Regions from separate parts of the Halomonas sp. Ps84H-12 genome, predicted to be linked through region 1. Evidence: predicted binding sites of a transcription regulator. Region 1 holds the regulator's gene; the other holds the start of a gene.
What was found. Region 1 encodes FliA, which starts transcription of late flagellar genes. Its sites were predicted from a motif close to CTAAAGTTNNNNNNNNNNCNGCCGATA; they were not measured.

Region 1 (7,671 bases):
AAGACGATGCGCCGGCAGAGTCTTCAGCCGCCGGGGGCTCCTCCGGCTGCCAGGCATGTCCATGCTGCATGCGGTGCGCATAGCGTGCAACCAGCGTCTCCACCGGCACTTGGTGGCCGTCCTGATCCAGAAAGCCACGCCGATAGAGAATCTGCTGAATCGACCAAGCAATCGCCGCCACTTCAGAATCGTGAAACATGGGCTTATTCCAGCGATTCATGCCACAGCGCACCAAGCCTTTGTCCCAGGCGACTTTGCGCAGGTCTGCCACGGCTTGAGTGACATAGCCCCCACGCGCTGCAAGCGACAGGCTGCGCATGGTCGCAGTAATCCACTGGTGCTCGCTGGAGAGCTGGCCCGAGGGAAAGAAGAACTCCACCGGACGCTCAATCACCACACGCTGGCCGCCAATCACGCCTTCCACTGGCATAAACGAGACCAGCAAGTAGACCTTCTTGCGCCCTTCAGCCCCCACATAAGAGATTTTTTCAGACACTGCTTCCAGTGTGCCTTCCGGGCGCGATGGAATGCGGACCGTTAATGGGTCTTCATCTGGTAGCTCCGGTGCAGGCGCGGGCTGCCCTTGTTGCTTAATACGGTAACCGACAATTTTCGACGTAATTTCAACCGCCATAACGTTCTCCCCAGTTCTTTAGACAGCTCATCAAGCTAAGCCTTGCTTGCGCTTACGATTACCATTTGCCGTAGGTGCCCTCTTTCAAGGCATCAAACAGGTTAGCGGCGTTATGCTCTTCACCGTCGTAAAGCACCTTCTCATCGCCGGTTAGCTCAAGGGTTTCACCATTTTCCAGCTCAAACACATAGGTGGTGTTTTTCAGGTCATCCTCACGCACCAACACGCCTTGGAAGGCTTCCGGGTTAAAGCGGAAGGTAGTGCAACCTTTCAAACGGCTCTCGTAGGCCTGCAGATAGAGGTCTTGGAACTGCTCAAAGGGGAACTCGGTGGGTACATTGACCGTTTTGGAAATCGCCGAGTCCACCCACTGCTGAGCTGCCGCTTGAACGGCGACGTGCTGCTCGGGAGTGACCGCGTCAGCGGTAATAAAGTAATCCGGCAGATCGCTCTCTACCGCATCGGCAGCGATAAAGTGGCGGTAGGCCGCTAGTTCAAACGACACCACCTCCACCTGCTCCTTGGTCTTTTTACCGGACTGGATGATGTTGCGGAAATAGCGATGGGAGAACGACGGCTCAATGCCATTGGAAGCGTTGTTGCCCATGGAGAGCGAGATAGTGCCTGTGGGGGCAATCGAACTATGGTGAGTAAAGCGAGCACCGTGCTCGGCGAGCTGCGCTACCAGCTCCGGCTCAAGCTCGGCCACTTTGGCCATGTATTGGCTATAGCGGGCGTGCAGAATCCGCCCCGGCACCTTGTCACCTACCTCGTAGCCGTCGCTGGCGAGCTGAGGGCGCTCGCGCATCATCTTGGGCGTAATGGTGTGCTCCTCTTCAAGCACTGGCGCCATGCCCCTCTCTTTAGAAAGCTCCAGCGCCTGCTTCCACCCTTCCAACGCCAAATGACGACTGACCTCTTCAGTGAACGTCAGCGACGCCTGAGAGCCGTAGGGAATTTTCAGCATGGTCAGGGTCGAACCAAGACCTAAAAAGCCCATGCCGTGGCGGCGTTTGGCTTCAATTTCGCGCTGTTGCTGGGGGAGCGGCAGGCCAGCAATTTCCACCACGTTGTCGAGCATACGGGTGAAAATCGCCACGACTTTACGGTAGCGCTCCCAATCAAACCGCGGCTCGGCGCTAAACGGCTCGATCACAAACTTGGTCAGGTTGACCGAGCCCAGCAGGCAAGCGCCCTCTGGCGGTAGTGGCTGCTCGCCGCAGGGGTTAGTGGCGCGGATATCTTCGCAGAACCAGTTGTTGTTCATGCGGTTGACTTGATCGATCAGGATAAAGCCCGGCTCGGCGTAGTCGTAGGTGGAGGACATAATCGTGTCCCACAACTCGCGAGCTTTAATCACCTCGACAACACGGCAGGCCACGCGCCCTTCGGCATCCACCGTGTAGCCCTCTTCCACCACCGGCCAGTCGCGGTAAATCACCTCTTCGACGCTCACATCCTCTTTCTCACCAGGATGCAGCGGGAAGGCCAGCGGCCAATCAGCGTTGTGCTTCACCGCTTCCATAAACTCATCGGTGATGAGTAGGCTCAGGTTAAATTGACGCAGCCGCCCTGCTTCGCGCTTGGCTTGAATAAACTCGCGCACGTCCGGGTGCCCCACATCAAAGGTACCCATCTGCGCGCCGCGACGGCCTCCGGCAGACGCCACGGTGAAGCACATCTTGTCGTAGATATCCATAAACGCCAGCGGGCCATTGGTGCCTGCTCCTGCGCCAAACACAAAGGCACCTTTATGGCGCAGGGTTGAGAAGTCGTAGCCAATACCGGCGCCCGACTTCAATGTCATACCCGCATCGACCACAGAGTCGAGGATATCGCGCATAGAGTCACGAATAGTGCGAGAAACGGTGCAATTAATCAGACTGACGGCGGGCTTGTAGGCTTCGGCTCCCGCATTAGAGAGAATTCGCCCAGCGGGAATAGCACCATTTTCCAGCGCCCAGCGAAATTTGGGTAGCCACTCATCGGCCTTTTCACCCTCTACGGCGGCTAGGGCGCGAGCCACGCGCTCAAAGGTCGCTGCGACATCTTGATCCACCGGTTGGCCATGACGATCTTTTAACCGATATTTGGCATCCCAGATTTCCCTAGATGGAGCCTGCATAGGGACTTCACTGGATGTCTTCATCGCCTTGGCTGCGGTACTCATGTTCACGAAACTCCTTCACGATGGGTAGCGATAGCGCTAAAAAACGGGCCGATTATACGTGGCATCGTAGGGGAGTATAGCCCCGACTTTCTACTATATGGGCCGTTTTTTGACGTTAACAGCACTAGATATAGAAAAATCAGCACCTTACCCTTTTGCTTATTCCCAACACGCTATAGGCTTAAGGTTTTCGATGACGATACGACCTATGAACTTCCTGAAAACATCAACTTTCGCCGTCACCGCCATGCTGCTTGTCACAGCTCCCCTTTCATTGGCCGCTACATTTAATGTGGAATCAGTGGCTACCCATGGGCACTGGCAATCCATGGCGCTGACCCTAGGAGAAGAGCGCCACTTTCGTGCTGTGGAGACCCACAGCTACTCCGATGCCACGCTAAGCATAAATGCTACTCAAGGAGTCTGTGATTTACCGTGGCTGGAGATGCGCGTCACCCTAGCGCAGCAGCAGGGAGAGAGCCGCGCGGTGAATCTGGTACCCACTCGGCTGCGGATTGGTGACAACCCGATTGTCGATACCATGGCGGAGTTTATTACCGAGCGGGGCGATGACGGCTTTTATGCCCATTTTTATTTGAGCGATATGGAGACGCTGATCGCTGAGATGCAGTCGGGCGAGCAGCTGTTTTTAGGATTTGACCAGGGAGAGCAGGAACCGTGGTACATGACCTTTAGTTTGGAAGGTGCTGGCAACGCCATTCAACGCATGCAGTCGCTGTGTAGCGGCGCCTCTCTCACAGAGGCACCTGCTCCTCCGGGTTAAGCGCACGCTCTTCCGCAACCTCTACTCGATTACGGCCGCTGTGCTTGGCTTGATACATAGCGGCATCGGCCCGGGCCATCAGCGTTTTACAGCTGTCAGTAGCGAATGATGCTTCGACACGAAGATAGCCTCGAGATATCTCTTTACCCCTTGACCTGTTGCTTCAGCAACAGCTCAACGCGTCGGTTGGCAGCTCGCCCTTCCGCAGTAGCATTACTTTCCATGGGTTGGGTGTCGGCATAGCCGACGGCCCGCATACGTGAAATGGCAATACCTTGCCGCTCTAACTGGCGTACCACTGCGATGGCTCGTCCCACTGAGAGCTCCCAGTTAGACGGAAACCGAGCGGTCGCGATCGGCACGTTATCGGTGTGGCCTTCAACAGAAATTTGACCTTCAAAGGACTGCAGCACCGAGGAGAGCCGTTCTAACACAGCTTGCCCCTGGGGCGTTAGCACATCATTGCCACTGGGGAATAAAAGGCTATCGTCAATACGTAGCGTAACGCCCTCTTGCCCCTGGGAGACACTCACTCCAGGGATATCAAGCCCTGCCATTTGGGGATGTAAGCCATCGTGGCGGGGAAGTATTCCTGTGGCTAGGCTAGCCAATGGCAGTGACGTAACGGCATTCGAGGGATCCATGATACTGCTTTCACTCCCTTCGCCACCGCCGGATGGCGTAAGCGCCAACAGCAGTACAAACAGGGTAATCAGCAGCGTCAATACATCCAGGTAACTGGTCAGCCAGCTCTCGTCACTCTCCCCCACTTCGGCGGGAAGCTCCAAAGCATGCCGTGAGTCGCGGTCGAGCATGGCGCTACCCTTTTAATGCGGAACCCATATCGGGCCGAGGCTTAACGTTCGAGTCACGAATTTCGTCGTGGTAATTCGCTACGAAGGAGTTAAGCGTCTCTTCAATAAACGATGGCAGACGGCGCTTGGTAATTAGCGAAATGCCTTCCAGCACCATGTTCATAGTGATAAGGCGCTCTTCCGTACGCCGCTCTAGCTTCACGGCAATCGGTTTAAACACCAAATTGGCCAACAGGATGCCATAGAAAGTAGTCAACAGCGCCACTGCCATCCGGGGCCCAATTACTTCCAGGTCACCCGCATCCATCACTTCGAGCATGTTGACCAAGCCTACCAAAGTACCAATCATGCCAAAGGCCGGTGCATAGGTGGCCATGGTGCGGAAAATTTGGGCTTCAGCATGCTCGCGGGCTTTCAGCCGCGCAATACGCCAGCGCAGCATGTCGAAGATTTCATCCTCTTTTGTATTCGCAATGACCAGTTGAATACCGGTGCGCAAAAACGGATTACGGGTATGTTCCAGTTCTTTCTCAACCGCTCTAACATCCCCCTTAAACCAAAGGCGCGACATGGAAACCAACTCATTGATGTCATCTCGCACATAGGTGTTTTCACGGCGGAAAACTAAACCAACCAGACGCACCACACGCAGCACTTCTTTCAGCGGATAGCTGATAAACGTGGCCGCCAGCGTGCCAGTGACCACAATGGCAAGCCCCGGTAAGTTAATAAAGCTCTCGGGAGACTCTGCGGTAAAAAATAAAACGCTTACCAACAACAGCATGCTGGCAAATATACCGATCAGCGTAGATGGATTCATCAACGGCTCCTCGCCGGTTATGGTTAGTGAGTGAGAGGATTAATTAGTCTCATGTAGGCGAGCACGCAGCCGACTCACCGCCTGGCTGTGAAGCTGTGAAACCCGTGATTCGGTGACACCGAGCACAGCGCCCACTTCTTTTAGATTCATCTCTTCTTGGTAATACAGCGCCATTAGCAGCTTCTCGCGCTCGGGCAGTGCTTCAATGGCGTCGATCAGCGTTTGCCGCTGCTGTTCATCCAATAATTGTTCAAACGGCTGTCGGTGAGTGTCGTCCCCCGCAGGCTCGCCGCCATCCGCAATGAGCTCTTCGAACGGCAATAATTTCCCGCTATTGGTATCGTTGAGCAGTTGCTGGTAATCACTTAGCGGCATCTCCAGTTCACGGGCAATCTCCCCCTCTTCCGGGGGGCGCCCCAGCTGCTGCTCTAAACGACGCACAGCATCATCTACCGCCCGTGCCGAGCGGCGTACGCTGCGGGGCAGCCAGTCACGAGTGCGCAGCTCGTCCATCATCGCGCCACGGATGCGCTGGCTTGCAAAGGTAGCAAATGTTGCTCCTTGGGCAGCATCAAAGCGCCCTAATGCCTCTAACAAGCCCACCATACCCGCCTGGATCAGATCATCCAGCTCAATACTCGCGGGCAACCTTACCTGCAGCGTTAAGGCCTGACGTCTCACCAGTGGCATGTATTGAGTTAACAGCTCACTCTGTTTGATCCTGCCTTGTGCTGTATACATCCTCGTGCCTCGCGGCTTAACAACCTTTACTGATAGTTCACGATCACTTGTAACCCCTGTACTCGCACAGGGCGTTGCCCTGGCTGCAGCGTAAACCGAAAGTACAGCGGTGCGCTCGCCAACATTCCCGATAGAGCGGTCGTGCTACCGCGCATGCCTGATAGTGCAACACAGCGTTCAGGATGACATAGCCAAGCGTGCACAGGCGTTCCCGGCGGTGACTCAAAGCGCCATTGAATTCGCGACAGCACAGCATTACGCAGCGAGACGCCCGCTGGCGGGGTTATCGCCTGACTGCTGCTGGTACGGTCGCTCATTGCTACCATCACACTAGGCACTTGGCTGCTCCAACTGCCGGTTGCGGCCTGCGTATTCAACGCGAAAAACCATAACCCTGCTACTAGCCCTAAACAGCCCATTTTTCTTACTGTTAACAACTTTGCAGGTTTTATCAACGCCTCAATAGCCATCTGCTTAGCGTTACTTACCCAACTCGCCAAACTCTGCATAACTCTCCCCTTGAGCGACACATGCACCCTGGCCCGCCGCTAGCGCGCCAGCAGCAGAAGCTCAATATCTAAATAACGAGCGGAAGCATTGCCCAAATTATCCAGCAACCCCCGGCGCGGCAGGTGGGGTTCATGAAGGGCTAGAAGACGCTGCGGACCACCATGCTCGCGTAATTGGCGCAACACTCGGTACATGGTGGCAAAGGCGTCAGCATCACTGTTTACCCATAGCGCCCAGCGAGTGTAACGCTCGGCTAAGTCAGTCAGCGAGGCGCTGTCAGGCATGACAATATGAATATCCCAATCCTGTGGGTCACCTGCCCATTGCCTCCCAAGGGCCGACCATTGCCCCAGCCGACCTCGCACTTTGTCCACCTGCGCTGCGCCAGCATGAGGTAAGCCTACTACCACTAACGTTTTTTTCGGTCTTGGAGGCGCCACGGTGGCAGGCTCGGCAGCAGCAGCTACCGTCGGTGCCATGGCCTCCTGGGTATACGCGGCGGCTTTCTCTTCGTTAACGGGTGCGGCAGGCACTGCCTCGTCACTTTCCATGTTATGGCCGACTTCATCAGCACCGCGCTGCTGGCGCTGTAAATCGGCCCATTTGCGCAGGCCAGCCGCCTGATCCTGGCCACTCATACCACGCCCTCACGACTGACGCTACCTAGCTGACGAATGGCATCGCGCGCCATCAGAACGTGTACTAATGCATCAAGCAGTGCCGTATCACGCCGCTTGCGCTGGGTTCCTAACAAGCGCAGCAAATCGGCTCGCAGGGCCTGAGCGTCCTCATCGTCAACGATATCTAGATGGCCAGCTACTGCAGCCGCGCCGCTGGCCATCAGCAGGCGCAGCTCGCTGCTGACATCACCCCCATCGGCCTCTTTAAGCTGCTGCCAAGCACGCTTGGTGAGCGATGCCAGTCCGTCACTCTGCAGTTGAGTGATTAAAAGCGTTAACACATCGCTGCCCAAACGTGCAGGCGTTAGCCAGTAGCGGCGCACGATTCGCTTAGTGCTTTCAGGGTCGCTTACCTCACCGACCCACGCCAATACGGGGTTACCTGATACGTCCTGCGCTTCAACATAGGCGCTGGAAAGCTGCATGCTTTGCCCGCGGAAACGGATGCCCACGCTATGGGTTAAGGTGCTTTCTTGGAACAGGGAACGCAGGGTATAGCGCTCGCCCTGGCAGTATA
Region 2 (7,671 bases), on a different contig from region 1:
CAATCATGCCATCTAGCTGGCTGAACTGGGTGCGGTAGCGGGCAATGGTGCCTTCAATGGATTTTTCCATGCGCTCGAAGCGCTCGCCCAGGCTTTTAATACGGTTTTCTGCGCCACTAATGGCCAGCTTGACCACACCATTGTTGCTGAGCATTTGGTCGATTGTCGTGGACAGCTTGCCAGCCAGGCCGTTCTCTTTTTTATCACCCGCGAAGAAGTCGCTCAGCGCCTGGGGGTTATTGGCTACCAGGTCGGATAGCTTGTCGTCATCCACTGCCAGCTTACCGTCGCGCTGCAGGGTAATGCCTAACTGGTTCAGGGTGCCTAGCTCGCCACCTTCCACGCCACCGGTCAACACGTTGCGTAAGCGGCTTTCAATGGTGCGCACGGTGCTGTCGCCGACCAGCTCGCCTGCGGTTTCGCTGTCGCCGGTAAAGCTGGTGAGTTTGGCAATGGTGCCTTTCAGGTCGTTGAACGCTTTCACGAAGTCGTTGATGGCTTCGCGCTGCTTGAGGGTGTCGCGCTCGACGCTAATGGTACTGGTGGCCGTTTCACCTTCGGCAATACTCAACTCGGCCAGGTTGAGCGTAACCCCTTGAATAGCGCCTTCGATCTGGTTTTTGGCACTGCTGATGGCAATGCCATTGACCGTGAGCGCGGCATTTTCGCCAGAACGCTTGGTGGCGGCATCTTCACTAAACGGCCCTGCTACTGTTGCCGCGGGGGCCTGGCTGGTATCTACAAAGCTGAAGCCTTCAATCGAAGCATCCGCACCTGTAGCCTTGGAGCTGAGCGCCAGGCGGTAGCCTTCCCCATCGTTGATGATGGTGGCGTTAACACCGGCATCCTTGTGGGCGTTAATGGCGTTACGAATGGCTTCCAGGCTGCTGTTGGGGGCAATGGCAATATCGACCGAATCCGCGCCGCCAAAATTGAGCCGTATGGCCGTGGCCCCTTGCAGGTCTAGCGCGGCGTTTTTTTCACCCGTGATGCGGTTAGATGCCAAGGTGCCAGAGGTGGCCAACTGCGACACCTCTACCCGGTAGCTGCCGGGCAGCGCGCTGGCGGTGGTGGTGGCTTTAATGGCATCGCCCCGCACGTTGGCGGAAAGGCTTTGGTAGAGCTTAGGGTCGTTGAGTTTCGCTACAGCATCTTGAAAGCTGTTTAGCGATGTTTGCAGCTGGCCGTAGGCAGAAATCTTATCCTGCTGTTGCTCTTTTTGGCGGGTAATCGGCGCGAGTTTGCCCCGCTCCGCTTCTTGAAGCTGATCCAACAAGCCGGTGAGATCCAGGCCAGAGCCGACGCCTAGAGAGGTTATTGTCGCCATGCAGATGTTCCTCGATGCAAAAGGCTAAACCCACAGTCATTGATACAGTGCGCCAACAGTGGCGTTTCGACTGGATTTAATAGCATTCTTATCGACGGAACAACGGCTAACTTTAGGTCTTTTTTATCACCTAACTCCGAATACCCCATTACCCCAATAAAAACGCCTGCTTAGCGCAGGCGCTTTGGAGATAGCTAAACAAAGTTGGTATTATTTTCGGCCTAGCTGTGCACCTAACGCATCAAACTGCTGGGTGAGGTAGCTGCTGGTTTGGTTCATTTGGGCAATCATGCTATCCAACTGGCCAAACTGAGTGCGGTAGCGAGAAATGGTCTGCTCGATGGATTGCTCCATGCGCGTGTAACGCTCGCCCAGCGACTCAACGCGGTTTTCAGCACCAGAAATCGCGCCGGATACCGTACCATTAGTGCCTAGCAACTGCTCGATGGTTTGGTTCACTTGGCCTGCCATGCCTTCGTTATCGGCAGCACCTGCAAAAAAGGCAGAGAGCGCATCCTGATTATTGGCAATGGCATCATCTAGCTTGCCGCTATCAACTTCGAGCGTGCCATCGCGCTGTAGTGAAATGCCGATATCCGTCAGCATGGAGAACTGGCCTTCGATACCTCCACCCAACACGCTGCGTAAACGAGACTCCACCGTGCGTACCGCACTGTCACCCAGCAGCTCACCGGCGGCACCGGTTTCCGCATTAAAGCTGGTGAGTTCGCCAATGGTGCCTTTTAGGTCGTTGTAGGCATCTACAAAGCCAGTAATCGCTTCGCGCACTGCTAGGGTGTTTTGCTCTACTGAAACGGTGCTATCTCCCTCTTCCTGAAGGTTCAGTGTGACTCCTTGAATGGCACCTTCTACTTGGTTGGTAGGGCTAGTGATGGCCACACCGTTAACATTCAATTTCGCATCTTGGCCTGCTTGCGTAAACTCTGATTCCAACTGCCCGCCAAATTCCGCCCCTAGCGTTATGCCTGAAATAGACGCGTCTTCACCGGTTTGCGTGGAATTGAGCGCTAGCCGGTAATTTTCACCATCAAAGATAATAGAGGCAGAGACACCACTATCTTCTTTCGCGTTAATGGCATCGCGTACTTCTTCAAGCGTGCTGTTGGCAGCAATGTCTACCTCAACGTCAGCTTGCTCAGCGCCTGCAAAATTGAGGGTCAGCGTGGTCGCTTCTGTGGTCAGGGCAGTAGTTGAATCCGGCACGCCTGCGGTTGCCAGGGTGCCCGATGTGGCTAACTGAGTGACGGATACGTTATAGCTACCGGGCTGCGCTTCGCCATCTGCCGTGGCAGTGAATGCTTCACCGCTAACGTTGGTCGAGAGGCTCTCATACAGTGTGCTGTCGTTGAGAGCATCCGCTGCGTCCTGAAAGGCAGAAAGGGCCGTTTGTAGCTGCCCATAGGCAGAGATTTTGGTTTGCTGGGTTTCCAGTTGCTGCTCGATGGGCGCAAGTTTGCCACGCTCAGCTTCTTGCAACTGATCTAGCAAGCCGTTGAGGTCCAGCCCTGAACCGATACCAAGTGATGAAATGGAAGCCATGCGTACCGTCCCTTTTTCGCGTTGTGCGGCCGTCTTACCGATTTTGCGGCAGCCATTATTCAAGTTAGCTAATTAGTTATTTATTCGGCATTGAGCCTATTAACTTTAACAAATTTATTAGCCTTGGGCTTACTCATTTACCAGAAACAGCAAACCAAAGCTATAAACTTCTGTTTATTAAGACTTTCTACCGACACCCACATAGCAAACACCCGCCTCACTCAACGCGCTGGGCGCGTATAAATTACGCCCATCTACCACTAATTTATTGTTTAGCTGGCTGGCTAACCAAGTGAAGTCAACGGTGCGAAACTCTTTCCACTCTGTACAGATGACCAGTGCATCTGCACCTTTTACTGCCTGTATGCGATCGCCTGCGAGCATCAGGTCGTCACGCTCGCCATAAAGCCTTCGGCACTCTCCCATCGCTTCCGGGTCGAACGCTTGCACCTTTGCGCCTGCTGCCCACAGGGCTTCCATCAGTGCTCGGCTGGGCGCTTCGCGCATATCATCGGTGCCGGGCTTAAATGCTAGCCCCCAAATAGCAATCACTTTCCCCTCTAAGTTACCGAGGCTCTCTTGCAGTTTTGTGTAAAGCGTTTGTTTTTGGCGCTGATTAACGGCTTCTACGGCTTTTAATAATTCCGGCGTGTAACCTAATTGCAAAGCGGCTTGCTCAAGGGCGTGTACGTCTTTGGGGAAACAGGAGCCGCCATAACCACAACCAGGGTAAATAAAATGGTAGCCAATACGCGGGTCACTTCCGATACCCCGGCGCACATCTTCAATATCAACCTCTAAGCGCTCCGCTAAATTCGCCATCTCGTTCATGAAGCTAATTTTGGTCGCCAACATGGCGTTGGCGGCATATTTCGTCAGCTCTGCCGCTCGCACGCTCATAAACATGAGCTTGTCGTGGTTGCGGTTATAGGGCGCGTAGCAGGCTTTCATACGCTCTTTTACCCGCTCGCTCTCGGTGCCTACGATAATGCGAGCGCCGCGGGTGAAGTCATCAATGGCAGCGCCTTCTTTCATAAACTCAGGGTTGGAGCACACATCAAAAGGGTGTTCAACCTTACGCTGCTGTAGCACGCGGCTGATGGTGTCGCTCACACGCTCGGCCGTGCCTACCGGCACCGTCGATTTATCCACCACCAGCTTATAGCCCTGCATGTGCTGGCCGATACTTTCCGCGACGCTTAATACGTACTGCAGATCAGCGCTGCCATCTTCGTCTGGCGGGGTGCCCACCGCGATAAACAGCGTGTCGCTTTCGGTTACCGCCTGCGCGGTATCTGTGGTAAATCGCAAACGCCCAGCGGCAACGTTATGCGCTACCAGCTGGCTCAGGCCTGGCTCGAAAATAGGGATCTCACCACGGCTAAGCTGTGCGATGCGGTTAGCATCAATATCCATGCAGATGACCTGATGACCCACATCCGCCAAACACGCACCTGCCACGAGCCCTACATATCCGGTACCAAAAACGCTAATTTGCATAATCAACCAGCTCTAAAAAGGAGTGCCGCAAGCCTACCACACCTTTTTTGCAATTCAGATGACACGCAAAACTCAGCCCAATACATAGACCTTGGTCTAACACTCCTACTGCTTTATAATGCACTGCAGCACACCCATTTTGCTGCGATTGCAGGAGCAACCTACCATGCCCGCTGAAGCATTATCCCCCGCGACCACTGCTTCCTTCCACGTACAGCGCAGCTTGCGCCACTGCCTTTCTAGCGTAGCGGAACTGCTTTATGAGAGCGGCCATGTGCTTGAAACCATCACCCTGATACAGCGTGGTTTATCGCACCAGGAGTTGATCTCTCTGAGCCATCAGCACCCCCGTTGGGCGCTTTGCCAGCAAGTGTTGGAAGAGAGTGATGCCGCCACTTTTAATGACTATGGCCGTTTTGTGTTAACAGCCATGGGCCGCGAGCTGATGTTTGATATGTTTGGGCAGGGAGCCGCAGACTGCGCCTAACGCGTTAGCCAAGCGCCCGCTAGACAGGAGCGGGCGCTTGGCAGCACAGGCCAGGGGGATAGAGTGAGTGGTACAGCAGCGTAGCGCTTAGCGTAGGCCCAGCATGGAAAGAATAAACAGCACTACCACGATCAAACCCACGATATAGATAATATTACGCATAATGGCACTCCTTGCTTGTTTTGCTTGTTGCGTTTTCGAGAAATCAAATGGCTGCTCACCCTTGAGCTGACCCTTCCAGCCTAGCAGGCTTTGTTTTGTTTTGCGTAATCAGCCCCCCCTATCGCGGCTTGCCTTATCAATCAGCGCGAAAAACCTAGTAAAGCATTAGATGAGACTCATCACTACTACCGTGAAGGTCACGCCGGTAAGCAAGAATCCCAACGCCAGCATCAGGCCATCTCTGGCCACCAGCCCCAGCCCAAACAGCGTGAGTGCCAATCCAGCGCCATTGGCACTGAAAGGGATGAACTCCATCGGCGGCATCGCTAACGCCACCAGCAGGCAAGCGAAGGCCGTCACCCGAATACCGATGTAGCCGGTCATCCAAGCCAAGCGTACGCCCAGCAAGCCATCGACCCATTTGGCGGGCTTTTTCATGTAGTGCAGCGCTTTATCAAACTTCTGCCGTGATAAAGAACGATTCAGCAGCCATTTAGGTAGCCAGAACGTTTCCCGCCCCACCAGCAGCTGCGAAGAGGTCAGCAGCACTAACACCGCCATCAGCGTTGGCATGCCGGGGATATCACCAATAATCGGCGCCAGCGTTATCAAGCCTGCCAATAGAAGCAGCGGGCCAAACGAGCGCCGCCCCACCGCATGCACCACATCATCCACGCTAACCTGCGCGTTTTCCCGCTCCATCCGTTCCATGGTGTGGATCAGTTCGGTTAAATTCGTTGCTTCCCGCGTATCGCTCATGGGCGTCTCGGCGCTCCTTTGCCATTGGATTCTGTTTAACGTCAGTCTGTTTCACGTCGATCTGTTAAGCTCAGGTCTGTTGAACATCGCTGCTTGGTTAATCGCTTGGCCTCTATAGGTTAGCCTCTGGTGCCGCTCGCTACCCATGCTTTACGCTGCTGTTCAAGCACTTTTAACCTTGTCACTCTTTCCGCTTGGCGAGCTGCTCTTTGAGCTGTTTGGGCACTTGCTTGATGATCAGCCGGTCCTGGGCTTCGTCATACTCAATACTGGAACCCAGCAGGTGTGAATCGAAACTGATCGAGACGCCGCCAGAGCGCCCGGTGAAGCGGCGGAACTGGCTGATGGTGCGTTTGTCCGGCGGGATTTCCGGCGAGAGGCCGTAGTCGGCGTTGCGAATATGGTCGTAAAACGCCTTGGGCTGCTTCTCATCCACAAGCCCGGAGAGCTCTTCCAGCGTCATGGGTTCGCCACGGCGCAGCTGTTCGTTGGCGTAATCAACCAGGGTATCGGTCTTTTCACGGCTGGCGTCGTCGTCTAAATCCTCTTTTTCGACGTAGTCGCTAAAGGCTTTCAGCAGCGTGCGGGTTTCGGCGGGGGCATCAATGCCCTCCTCCATGCCCAGCAGCGCCGCGACGCCATCGGCGAGCTTTTTACCGCCCCGGTCTTTTAGAAACGAGACGTACTGCGTGCTTTCCGCACCGCTCTGCCACTGGGTCAGGTTGATGCGGGCCGCCAGGGTGAGTTGGCTCGTGTTCAGTTGGGCGGCAGGCACCGCTTGATGCGCGTCGTTAAAGCCGATACCTTCCCGCTGATGCACGAGCGCCATGAACAGCGTTTCGGTGTCGCCTTGACGTAGATGGGCGATGACCAAGAAACCGCCAACGGAGAGCTGACCTTGCAGCGTTTGGGCCAAACGCTCGGCCATGGCGCTGGCCAACTGAGCAAAGGTTTGCTCGTCGGCTTGATACGCCGTAAGCCACACCACCAGCGGCCCGGCCTGCTCGCCCTGCTCGGCAAAGCGCCCCCAGCCCTTCGCTTTGGTGTTGTAGGTGTCGTTTAGCGCATTCACTAGGCTGGCCATCACCGTGTCGTCACTGGCAGCGGCGGCCTCGGCAGGCGGGGCCGTCACACTTAAGCGCTCGCCGTCGAGGGATGGCTCAAGGCGGTAGACAGTACTTTGCAGTAGCGGCATAAACAGGCATTACCTTTGTAAAAACGTCGAAGAGGTCACTTCAGCATCAGGGCTTTAAGCGGTAACCGGTGCGGAAAATCCAGGCAATGGTGGCAAGGCTTGCCGCCAGAAACAGCAAAATCATCGCTACGCTAGCGCCCAAGCTAACATCGCTAATGCCGTAGAAGCTCCAGCGGAAACCGCTGACGAGGTACACCACCGGATTCGCCAGGGTCACACTCTGCCAAAACGGCGGGAGCATATCGATGGAGTAGAAGCTGCCGCCCAGGAACGTGAGCGGGGTAATCACCAGCAGCGGCACGAGCTGCAGCTTGTCGAAGCCATCCGCCCAGATGCCGATGATAAAACCCAGCAGGCTAAAAGTGACGGCGGTCAGCACCAGAAACGTCAGCATCCAGAACGGATGGGCGATCTCAAGCGGCACAAAGAAGCTGGACGTGCCGAGAATGATCAGCCCCAGCAGTATCGATTTCGAGGCCGCCGCCCCTACGTAGCCCACGACGATCTCTAGATAGGAGATCGGTGCCGACAAAATCTCATAGATGCTGCCGGAGAATTTGGGAAAAAAGATGCCAAACGAGGCGTTCGAGACGCTCTGGGTCAGCAGCATCAGCATAATCAAACCAGGGACGATAAACGCGCCGTAGCTCACCCCGCCAATTTCCGTGATCCGCGAGCCAA

Region 2: the regulator FliA is predicted to act here: its motif matches at 2,970-2,996, upstream of fliD (flagellar filament capping protein FliD).

What each region holds. Positions count from the first base shown of each region.
Region 1 covers NZ_JAMXSJ010000006.1:88,339-96,009, forward strand. Annotated here, with positions in the region: gene NH344_RS04680 (hypothetical protein) at 1-634, opposite strand, end outside; gene NH344_RS04685 (adenosylcobalamin-dependent ribonucleoside-diphosphate reductase) at 693-2,804, opposite strand; gene NH344_RS04690 (hypothetical protein) at 2,998-3,588, shown strand; gene NH344_RS04695 (OmpA family protein) at 3,732-4,403, opposite strand; gene NH344_RS04700 (MotA/TolQ/ExbB proton channel family protein) at 4,408-5,223, opposite strand; gene NH344_RS04705 (RNA polymerase sigma factor FliA) at 5,263-5,964, opposite strand; gene NH344_RS04710 (flagellar protein FlhE) at 5,991-6,341, opposite strand; gene NH344_RS04715 (hypothetical protein) at 6,513-7,112, opposite strand; gene flhF (flagellar biosynthesis protein FlhF) at 7,109-7,671, opposite strand, start outside.
Region 2 covers NZ_JAMXSJ010000043.1:8,694-16,364, forward strand. Annotated here, with positions in the region: gene fliD (flagellar filament capping protein FliD) at 1-1,327, opposite strand, end outside; gene fliD (flagellar filament capping protein FliD) at 1,538-2,887, opposite strand; gene NH344_RS16155 (UDP-glucose/GDP-mannose dehydrogenase family protein) at 3,065-4,387, opposite strand; gene NH344_RS16160 (hypothetical protein) at 4,554-4,874, shown strand; gene NH344_RS16165 (exopolysaccharide biosynthesis protein) at 5,202-5,795, opposite strand; gene NH344_RS16170 (nucleoid-associated protein) at 5,977-6,990, opposite strand; gene NH344_RS16175 (ABC transporter permease) at 7,037-7,671, opposite strand, start outside.